2 regions of the Streptomyces sp. NPDC055962 genome follow, and region 1 is predicted to be linked to the other one. Evidence: riboswitches for the same ligand, from Rfam matches in the RefSeq annotation. Region 1 holds a riboswitch; the other holds the start of a gene.
The links. Region 1 has a riboswitch for glycine ahead of gcvT (glycine cleavage system aminomethyltransferase GcvT). Riboswitches for the same ligand answer to the same signal wherever they lie in the genome.
Positions count from the first base shown of each region.

Region 1 (4,378 bases):
TACGCGCCGACCTCGTCCGCGATGCGGCGGAAGGCGGCGAAGTCCAGCTGGCGCGGGTAGGCGGACCAGCCGGCCACGATGAGCTTCGGCTTCGACTCCTTGGCGAGGCGCTCGACCTCGGCCATGTCCACGACGCCGGTGTCGTCGACGTGGTACGGGACCACGTCGTAGAGCTTGCCGGAGAAGTTGATCTTCATGCCGTGGGTCAGGTGACCGCCGTGGGCCAGGTTCAGGCCCATGATCGTGTCGCCCGGCTTCAGCAGCGCGAACATCGCGGCGGCGTTGGCCTGCGCACCCGAGTGCGGCTGGACGTTCGCGGCCTCGGCGCCGAAGAGCGCCTTGATGCGGTCGATCGCGATCTGCTCGACCACGTCGACGTGCTCGCAGCCGCCGTAGTAGCGGCGGCCGGGGTAGCCCTCGGCGTACTTGTTGGTGAGGACGGAGCCCTGCGCCTCCATGACCGCGACCGGAGCGAAGTTCTCCGAGGCGATCATCTCGAGGGTGGACTGCTGGCGGTGGAGCTCGGCGTCGACGGCGGCGGCGACGTCCGGGTCCAGCTCGTGGAGGGAGGAGTTGAGAAGCGACATCAGTGGGTCCCTAAGGTCTCAGTTGCCGGAGAACGCGGTGTACTCGTCGGCGGAGAGAAGGCCCTTCGGCTCCTCCGCGACGCGCACCTTGAACAGCCAGCCGCCCTCGAAGGGGGCGGAGTTCACCAGCGACGGGTCGTCCACGACGTCCTGGTTGGCCGCGGTCACCTCGCCGGTCACCGGCGAGTACAGGTCGCTGACCGACTTGGTCGACTCCAGCTCACCGCAGGTCTCGCCCGCGGTCACCGTGTCACCGACCTCCGGGAGCTGGGCGTAGACGACGTCACCGAGCGCGTTGGCCGCGAACTCGGTGATGCCGACCGTGGCCACGCCGTCCTCGAGGGCCGACAGCCACTCGTGCTCCTTGCTGTACCGCAGCTGCTGGGGGTTGCTCATGACCTGAATTCTCCTGTACGCGGGGGAGTGCTGATGAACGGTGGTCTTACGGTGTGAGACACGACTGCGTCACGTGCGCGGGCGCCGTGTCACTTGCGGCGCTTGTAGAAGGGCAGCGCCACGACCTCGTACGGCTCGTGCGTGCCCCGGATGTCGACCCCGACACCCTCGGTGCCGGGCCCGGCGTACGCGGCGTCCACGTAGGCCATGGCGATCGGCTTGCCCAGGGTGGGCGACGGGGCACCGGAGGTGACCTCGCCCACGACCTCCCCGCCGACGACCACCGGGAAGCCGGCGCGAGGGACCCGGCGCCCCTCGGCGACGAGGCCGACGAGCTTGCGGGGCGGCGCGGTCTCCGCGCGCGCGGCCGCGGCGATCAGCGCCTCGCGGCCGACGAAGTCGCCCTCCTTCTCGAACTTCACGACCCGGCCCAGGCCCGCGTCGAAGGGCGTCAGCGCGGTGGTCAGTTCGTGCCCGTACAGCGGCATGCCCGCCTCGAGACGGAGCGTGTCGCGGCAGGAGAGCCCGCAGGGGATCAGCCCGTAGGGCGCGCCGGCCTCGGTCAGGGCCTTCCACAGCTGCTCGGCGTGGGCGGGGGCCACGAACAGCTCGAAGCCGTCCTCGCCGGTGTAGCCGGTACGGGCGATGAGCGCGGGGACGCCGGCGACCGTGCCGGGGAGGCCGGCGTAGTACTTCAGCCCGTCCAGGTCGGCGTCGGTGACCGACTTCAGTACGGCGGGGGAGTCGGGGCCCTGGACGGCGATCAGCGCGTACGCGTCGCGGTCGTCCCGCACCTCGGCGTCGAAGCCGCCGGCACGCTCGGTGAGGGTGTCCAGGACCAGCTGCGCGTTGCCCGCGTTGGCGACGACCATGTACTCCGTGTCGCCCAGGCGGTAGACGATCAGGTCGTCCAGGATCCCGCCGTCCTCCGCGACGATCATCGTGTAGCGGGCCCGGCCCACGCCGACGGTGGCGATGTTCCCCACCAGTGCGAAGCCGAGGAAGGCCGCGGCCTGCGGTCCGGTGACCGTGATCTCGCCCATGTGCGACAGGTCGAAGAGTCCGGCCCGGGTGCGCACGGCGTTGTGCTCGTCGCGCTCGCTGGCGTAGCGCAGCGGCATGTCCCAGCCGGCGAAGTCGGTCATGGTCGCGCCCAGGGAGCGATGCAGGGCATCGAGGGCGGTCAGACGGGGGGCGGCGCTCGGGGCAGTGCTCATGGACATGGCTCCAGGGCATGACGACAGGGGGTGGTTCCCTCCCCATCTGTCATCGGAACCTGAGAGGTTCGCCGAGAGCCTCTGAAAGGGTCCTGACGGGGTCAGCCCTGTCAGGCTCGGCTTGCACCTTGGGTGGGGCCGCACAGCGGCCCGCTTTTCAGATCTGCCTCATCCACGCGGTACGGGGCCTGAGAGATTCAAGGGAGGAACTTGCTCCTTCGGCGCCCGGCGCACACGGTGACCGGGACTCTCCCGCGCGGATTCAAACGGCCGGTATGCAGTTGGCGGGGTCATCATCGCACGCCTTGGGGGAGAGTGGGGCGTCCCGGTCCGTACGGGTGCCGGTACCGACACGTGGGACCGGAAGCGGTTGTGCCGCATTACCTTTTCTTTACACTTCTTGGGCAGGTCGGTGGGTGACTCGGCAGGGGGAAGGCGATGACGTTGCAGCGCTACGCGACGACGGCGGGGGCGGCACCTGGTGCGATGCCGCGGCAGCCGGGCACGCCCGCCCGCGGGCCGGTGGGCGGGGGCGTGCCGGTGGTCAGTGACCTGCGGGGCAGGGGCGGCCGGGGCCCGCACCGGCTGGAGTTCGCGGCCGGTGACGTGGTGGTGGTCTCCGGGCTGCCCGGCAGCGGCAAGTCGACGCTGATCCGGCGCGCGGTCCAGGAGTACGCGATCGACTCCCAGGACACCAGGGACCGCTGGGCGGCCGCCCTGCCCGGGTCACTCCCGTACGCCCTCTACCGCCCCCTGGTGCGCGTCGCGCACTACGCCGGGCTGTGGCGGGCCCTGCGCTCGGGCGGCCCGGTCGTCGTGCACGACTGCGGCACGCAGGCCTGGGTGCGGCGCTGGCTGGCGCGCGAGGCCCGGCGCCGGGGCAGCACCCTGCACCTCGTGCTGCTCGACGTCACCCCCCGGGTCGCCAGGCAGGGGCAGCGGGAGCGGGGGCGGGGAGTCTCCGGATACGCCTTCGCCCGGCACCGGCGCGCGGTCGGACGGCTGCTGCGCGACACCGAGAGCGGGATCCTTCCGCCGGGGTGCGCCTCGGCGGTCCTGCTCGACCGCGAGGCCGCCGCGGCGATCGGCCGGATCTCCTTCCCGGCGGCCCGGCTCCCGCAGGAGTAGAGGGGCTGCGCGACCCGGTGCGGACCGGGAAGGCGGAGCGCACGGTTCCGGGGAAGCCCGGAACCGTGGCCCGGGGCGTCACCGTTCGCATACGCACAGTTCGCACCCGTCCGGACCGGCGTCCGGAATCTGGACGGCACGGCGGCCCCGGACGCCGCCCCCGCCTGCGGCGCTGCCGTCACGGCGCGAGCCGGTCTAAGGTTTCAGCCGCACCGCACGGCGAGAAAGGGACACAGACACCGTGGACATTCCGGCTCAGGCCCAGGCTCCGCATCCGTCGCAGGGATGGCCGGCCAACGAGCTCGAAGAAGTGCTCAGCGCCTCGCTCGGCGTCCCCGGCGCGGGGGGACGGCTGGTCGAGGTGCTCGGCCGCAGTCAGATCTGGGTGCCGCTGCCGAACGGCGGCGGGCCCGACAGTGCTGCCCTGGACCTGCCGACGATCGACATCGAGGGCGGTGCGTACGTCCCCGTCTTCAGCTCCGAAGCACAGTTCCTCCAGTGCGTCGGATCCCATCTCTCCTTCACCGTCGCACCCGCGCGCGAGTTCGCCCGCGGGCTCCCGCCGCAGCTCGGCATCGCGGTCAACCCGGGCGGCGTGGTCGGGACGCCCCTGCCGCCGCCCGCCGTCGCCGAGCTCTGCCGGGCCGGGCGCACCGCGCTGGACGGCCCCGCGAGCGGTGGCCGGGTGCGGCTGTACGAGCCGGACTGGAAGGAGGACCCCGTCGACTTCCTGTCCGCGGTCTCCGCCGAGTTCCAGGCCGCAGGCGTGGTGGGCACCGCGCGCAGGGTGCTGGCCAGCATCGAGGGCGACAGCCCCGTCCTCTTCGTCGGCGTCGAGCTCACCGTCCTGGACGCCACGACGCAGAGCGTCCCGCTGGACGCCCTGGGGCGTGCGCTGGGGCGGGTCCAGGTCCCCTGGCCGGTCAATCTCCTCCTGCTCGACGTGGCGCAGGATCCCGTCGGCGACTGGATGCTGGAGAAGGTGCGCCCCTTCTACCTGCGCGACGGGCGCTGAGCGGCGAGCCCCCCGCGGCCCGTGGCGTCAAGCCG
Region 1 is NZ_JBHJYN010000001.1:320,391-324,768, reverse strand. It holds gene glyA (serine hydroxymethyltransferase) at 1-587, opposite strand, end outside; gene gcvH (glycine cleavage system protein GcvH) at 606-983, opposite strand; gene gcvT (glycine cleavage system aminomethyltransferase GcvT) at 1,073-2,200, opposite strand; glycine riboswitch at 2,368-2,465, opposite strand; gene ACFC51_RS01425 (AAA family ATPase) at 2,639-3,328, shown strand; gene ACFC51_RS01420 (enhanced serine sensitivity protein SseB) at 3,570-4,343, shown strand.

Region 2 (4,378 bases), on a different contig from region 1:
CGGTCCGTGTGAGAGCCGCGCCCACCATTCTGCATCTGGACATGGATGCCTTCTACGCCTCTGCAGAGCAGGCGGCGAAGCCCAGCCTGCGTGGCAAACCCGTGGTGGTGGGCGGCCTGGGCATGCGCGGAGTGGTCGCCACCGCGTCGTACGAGGCGAGGCGGCTGGGTGTGCATTCGGCGATGCCGATGGGTCAGGCGCGGCGTCTCGCGCCCAACGCCGCGTACCTGGTCCCGCGTTTCGCGCTCTACCGCACGGTGAGCGACCAGGTGATGGAGCTCCTGGGGCGGCTCTCACCCCTCGTCGAGCCGCTCAGCCTGGACGAGGCGTTCGTCGATCTGGAGGCCGGCGGGGTCGCCGACGACGCCGAGTCCGCCCGCGCCGTCGGCGGGCAGCTGCGCACCGTGATCAGAGCCGTCACCGGCCTCAGCGGCTCCGTCGGGCTGGCCGGCTCCAAGATGCTGGCCAAGATCGCCTCCGAGGAGGCCAAGCCGGACGGCCTGCTGCTGATCGAACCCGGTACCGAGCGGGAGCTCCTGGCGCCCATGCCGGTGCGGATCCTCCCGGGTGTGGGGCCGGCCACCGGCGACCACCTGCGGCGTGCGGGCATGACCCTCGTCAGTCACCTGGCGGAGGCGGGCGAGGCCGAGCTGGTGCGGCTGCTGGGCAAGGCGCACGGCGTCGCGCTGCACCGCATGGCGCGGGGCTACGACGACCGTCCCGTGGTCGCCGAGAGGGACGCCAAGTCCGTGTCGGTCGAGGACACCTTCGACGTGGACCTGCACGACCGTGTGCGGGTCAGGTCGGAGGTCGAGCGGCTCGCGGACCGGTGCGTGCGGCGGCTGCGGGACGCGGGACGGTCCGGGCGCACCGTGGTCCTCAAGGTGCGCCGCTACGACTTCTCGACGCTCACCAGGTCGGAGACCCTGCGCGGCCCCACCGACGACCCCGCGGTGGTCCGGGAGGCCGCCGCACGGCTCCTGGAGGCCGTGGACACGACCGGCGGGGTCCGGCTGCTCGGAGTGGGCGTCACGGGGCTGGCGGACTTCACGCAGGAGGACCTGTTCGCACAGGCCGCCGAAGCCGAGCACGCCGCGGAGGAGTCCGCGGCCGACGCCCCGGACGAACACGACGACACGGCGGAGAAGGCCGCCGACCGGGGCCCACGGGAGAGCGGCGAGCCGCCGTCGTCGCGGCGCTGGCCGGCCGGGCACGACGTACGGCACGAGGTCCACGGGCACGGCTGGGTGCAGGGCAGCGGTGTCGGCCGGGTCACCGTGCGCTTCGAGGAACCGTGGACGGGCCCCGGCCGGGTGCGTACGTTCCGCATCGACGACCCGCAGCTGCGGCCGGCCGACCCGCTTCCCCTGGTGCGGGATCCGGTGGACTACTCCTCGTGGCCGGCCAGCTTGCCGAAGTCCCTGTCGGGGGCGGGACCGGCGGAGGGGGAGGAGTCCAGTCCGTAGTGCCGGTAGAGCTGCAGCTCCTGCTCGGGCGAGAGGTGGCGGCCCACCCCGAAGTCCGGTGCGTCCTTGATCAGGCCGCGGTCGAAGGGGATCCGCAGCGCCCCGTCCACGAATTCGCTCGGCTCCAGCGGGACGAACGCGTCCCGGGTGAAGAGTCCGGTACGCACGGCGGCCCATTCGGGAACCCCGGTCGCATCGTCGAGATAGACCTCGTCGACCGTACCGATCTTGGCACCACGACGGTCGAAGGCCTTGCGGCCGATCAGGCTGCGCGGATCGATGTCGGTCTGCACGGTGCCTCCCACTGGTCACAACTGCATCAGGTGGTCGCGACTGCTCCACAGGGTCTACGAAAGGCCAGATCCGGACCGTCGGCCACTCGAGAAGGCCCGCGGTGACCCCGCTGGTAGGCTGGAACCGGCTGCTGACCCTGTGCGGGAGAGTCCTCCGGAGAGATCCGGGGGCGCCGAAGGAGCAACTCCTCCCCGGAATCTCTCAGGCCCCCGTACCGCACGGACGAGGTCACTCTGGAAAGCAGGTCGGGATCCGTACGGCACAGGTCGTCGCGGGTACCGCCCTCACCGACGGTGAAAGCCGGTACGCCCGAGGGCGCGCCGGTGAAGCTCTCAGGTCGAGATGACAGAGGGGGAGGCCGTTCGGGCAGCCACGCCGTGGCGCCCCTCGCAGGTCGTGGCAGACCAGGAGGCCTCCATCATGACCCCCCGTCGCACTCCGCTCTCCCAGCTGGAGCAGGGCATTCCGTTCGAGCAGCGCCACATCGGTCCCGACGCCGGGGCGCAGGCCAAGATGCTCGCCCAGGTCGGTTACGGCTCCCTCGACGAGCTCACCGCCGCCGCGGTGCCCGACGTGATCAGGAGCGCCGAGGCGCTGAACCTGCCCGAGGCGCGCACCGAGGCCGAGGTGCTGGCCGAGCTGCGGAGCCTCGCCGACCGCAACCAGGTGCTCGCACCGATGATCGGCCTGGGCTACTACGGCACGTTCACGCCGCCGGTGATCCTGCGCAACGTCATGGAGAACCCCGCCTGGTACACGGCCTACACGCCGTACCAGCCGGAGATCTCCCAGGGGCGGCTCGAGGCCCTCCTGAACTTCCAGACGATGGTCGCCGACCTCACCGGGCTGCCCACCTCGGGCGCCTCGCTCCTCGACGAGGGCACGGCCGCCGCCGAGGCCATGGCGCTGGCGCGCCGCGTCGGCAAGGTGAAGAACGGTGTCTTCCTCGTCGACGCCGACACCCTGCCGCAGACCATCGCCGTGATCGAGACCCGCGCCGAGCCGACCGGTGTCGAGGTGGTCGTCGCCGACCTCTCCGAGGGCATCCCGGCCGAGATCGCCGGACGCGGCGTCTTCGGAGTGCTGCTCCAGTACCCCGGCGCCTCCGGCGCCGTGCGCGACATCAGGCCCGTCATCGAGCAGGCGCACGAGCTGGGCGCGATCGTCTCCGTCGCGGCCGACCTGCTGGCCCTGACGCTGCTGACCTCGCCCGGCGAGCTGGGCGCGGACATCGCCGTCGGCACGACGCAGCGCTTCGGCGTCCCGATGGGCTTCGGCGGGCCGCACGCCGGCTTCATGGCCGTGCGCGAGAAGTTCGCCCGCAGCCTGCCCGGCCGGCTCGTCGGCGTGTCCGTCGACGCCGACGGCAACAAGGCCTACCGTCTGGCGCTGCAGACCCGTGAGCAGCACATCCGCCGCGAGAAGGCCACCAGCAACATCTGCACCGCCCAGGTGCTGCTCGCCGTCATGGCCGGCATGTACGCCGTCTACCACGGCCCCGACGGGCTGCGGACGATCGCCGGGCGCACCCACCGGTTCGCCGCCCTCCTCGCCGAGGGGCTGCGGGCCTCCGGCGCCGAGGTCGTGCACGGCGCGTACTTCGACACCCTCACCGTCCGTGTGCCGGGCAAGGCCGCGCAGGTGGTCGCCGACGCACGCGAGCGCGGGGTGAACCTCCGCCTCGTCGACGCCGACCAGGTCTCCGTCGCCTGTGACGAGACCACGACCCGTGCCCGGATCGCGGCCGTCTGGGCGGCCTTCGGGGCCGGCGGCGACATCGAGGCGCTGGACGCCGAGACCGCCGACGCGCTGCCCGAGGGACTGCTGCGCACCGACATGGTCCTCACCCACCCGGTCTTCCACCAGCACCGTTCCGAGACGGCGATGCTCCGCTACCTGCGCAAGCTCGCCGACCGTGACTACGCGCTGGACCGCGGCATGATCCCCCTCGGCTCCTGCACCATGAAGCTCAACGCGACCGCCGAGATGGAATCGATCACCTGGCCCGAATTCGGCGCCCTGCACCCCTTCGCGCCCGCCGAGCAGGCACAGGGCTTCCTCACCCTCATCCGTGAGCTGGAGGAGCGCCTCGCCGAGGTCACCGGCTACGACGCCGTCTCCATCCAGCCCAACGCCGGCTCGCAGGGCGAGTTCGCCGGGCTGCTGGCCGTGCGCGCCTACCACCGGGCGAACGGCGACCACGGCCGCACCGTCTGCCTGATCCCGTCCTCCGCGCACGGCACCAACGCCGCCAGCGCGGTGATGGCCGGCATGAAGGTCGTCGTCGTGCAGACCGCTGACGACGGCGAGGTCGACATCGAGGATCTCCGGGCCAAGATCGCGAAGCACCGCGACGAGCTCGCGGTCCTCATGATCACCTACCCCTCGACGCACGGTGTCTTCGAGGAGCACGTCGCCGACATCTGCGGTGAGGTGCACGAGGCCGGCGGCCAGGTGTACGTGGACGGTGCCAACCTCAACGCGCTGGTCGGTCTCGCCAAGCCGGGTCACTTCGGCGGCGACGTCTCCCACCTGAACCTGCACAAGACCTTCTGCATCCCGCACGGCGGCGGCGGGCCCGGCGTCGGCCCGGTCGGTGTGCGCGCCCACCTGGCGCC
Region 2 is NZ_JBHJYN010000019.1:8,733-13,110, forward strand. It holds gene ACFC51_RS33590 (DNA polymerase IV) at 9-1,466, shown strand; gene ACFC51_RS33595 (PRC-barrel domain-containing protein) at 1,388-1,759, opposite strand; glycine riboswitch at 1,892-1,987, shown strand; gene gcvP (aminomethyl-transferring glycine dehydrogenase) at 2,181-4,378, shown strand, end outside.
Region 2: another riboswitch for glycine. It lies ahead of gcvP (aminomethyl-transferring glycine dehydrogenase); the one in region 1 lies ahead of gcvT (glycine cleavage system aminomethyltransferase GcvT).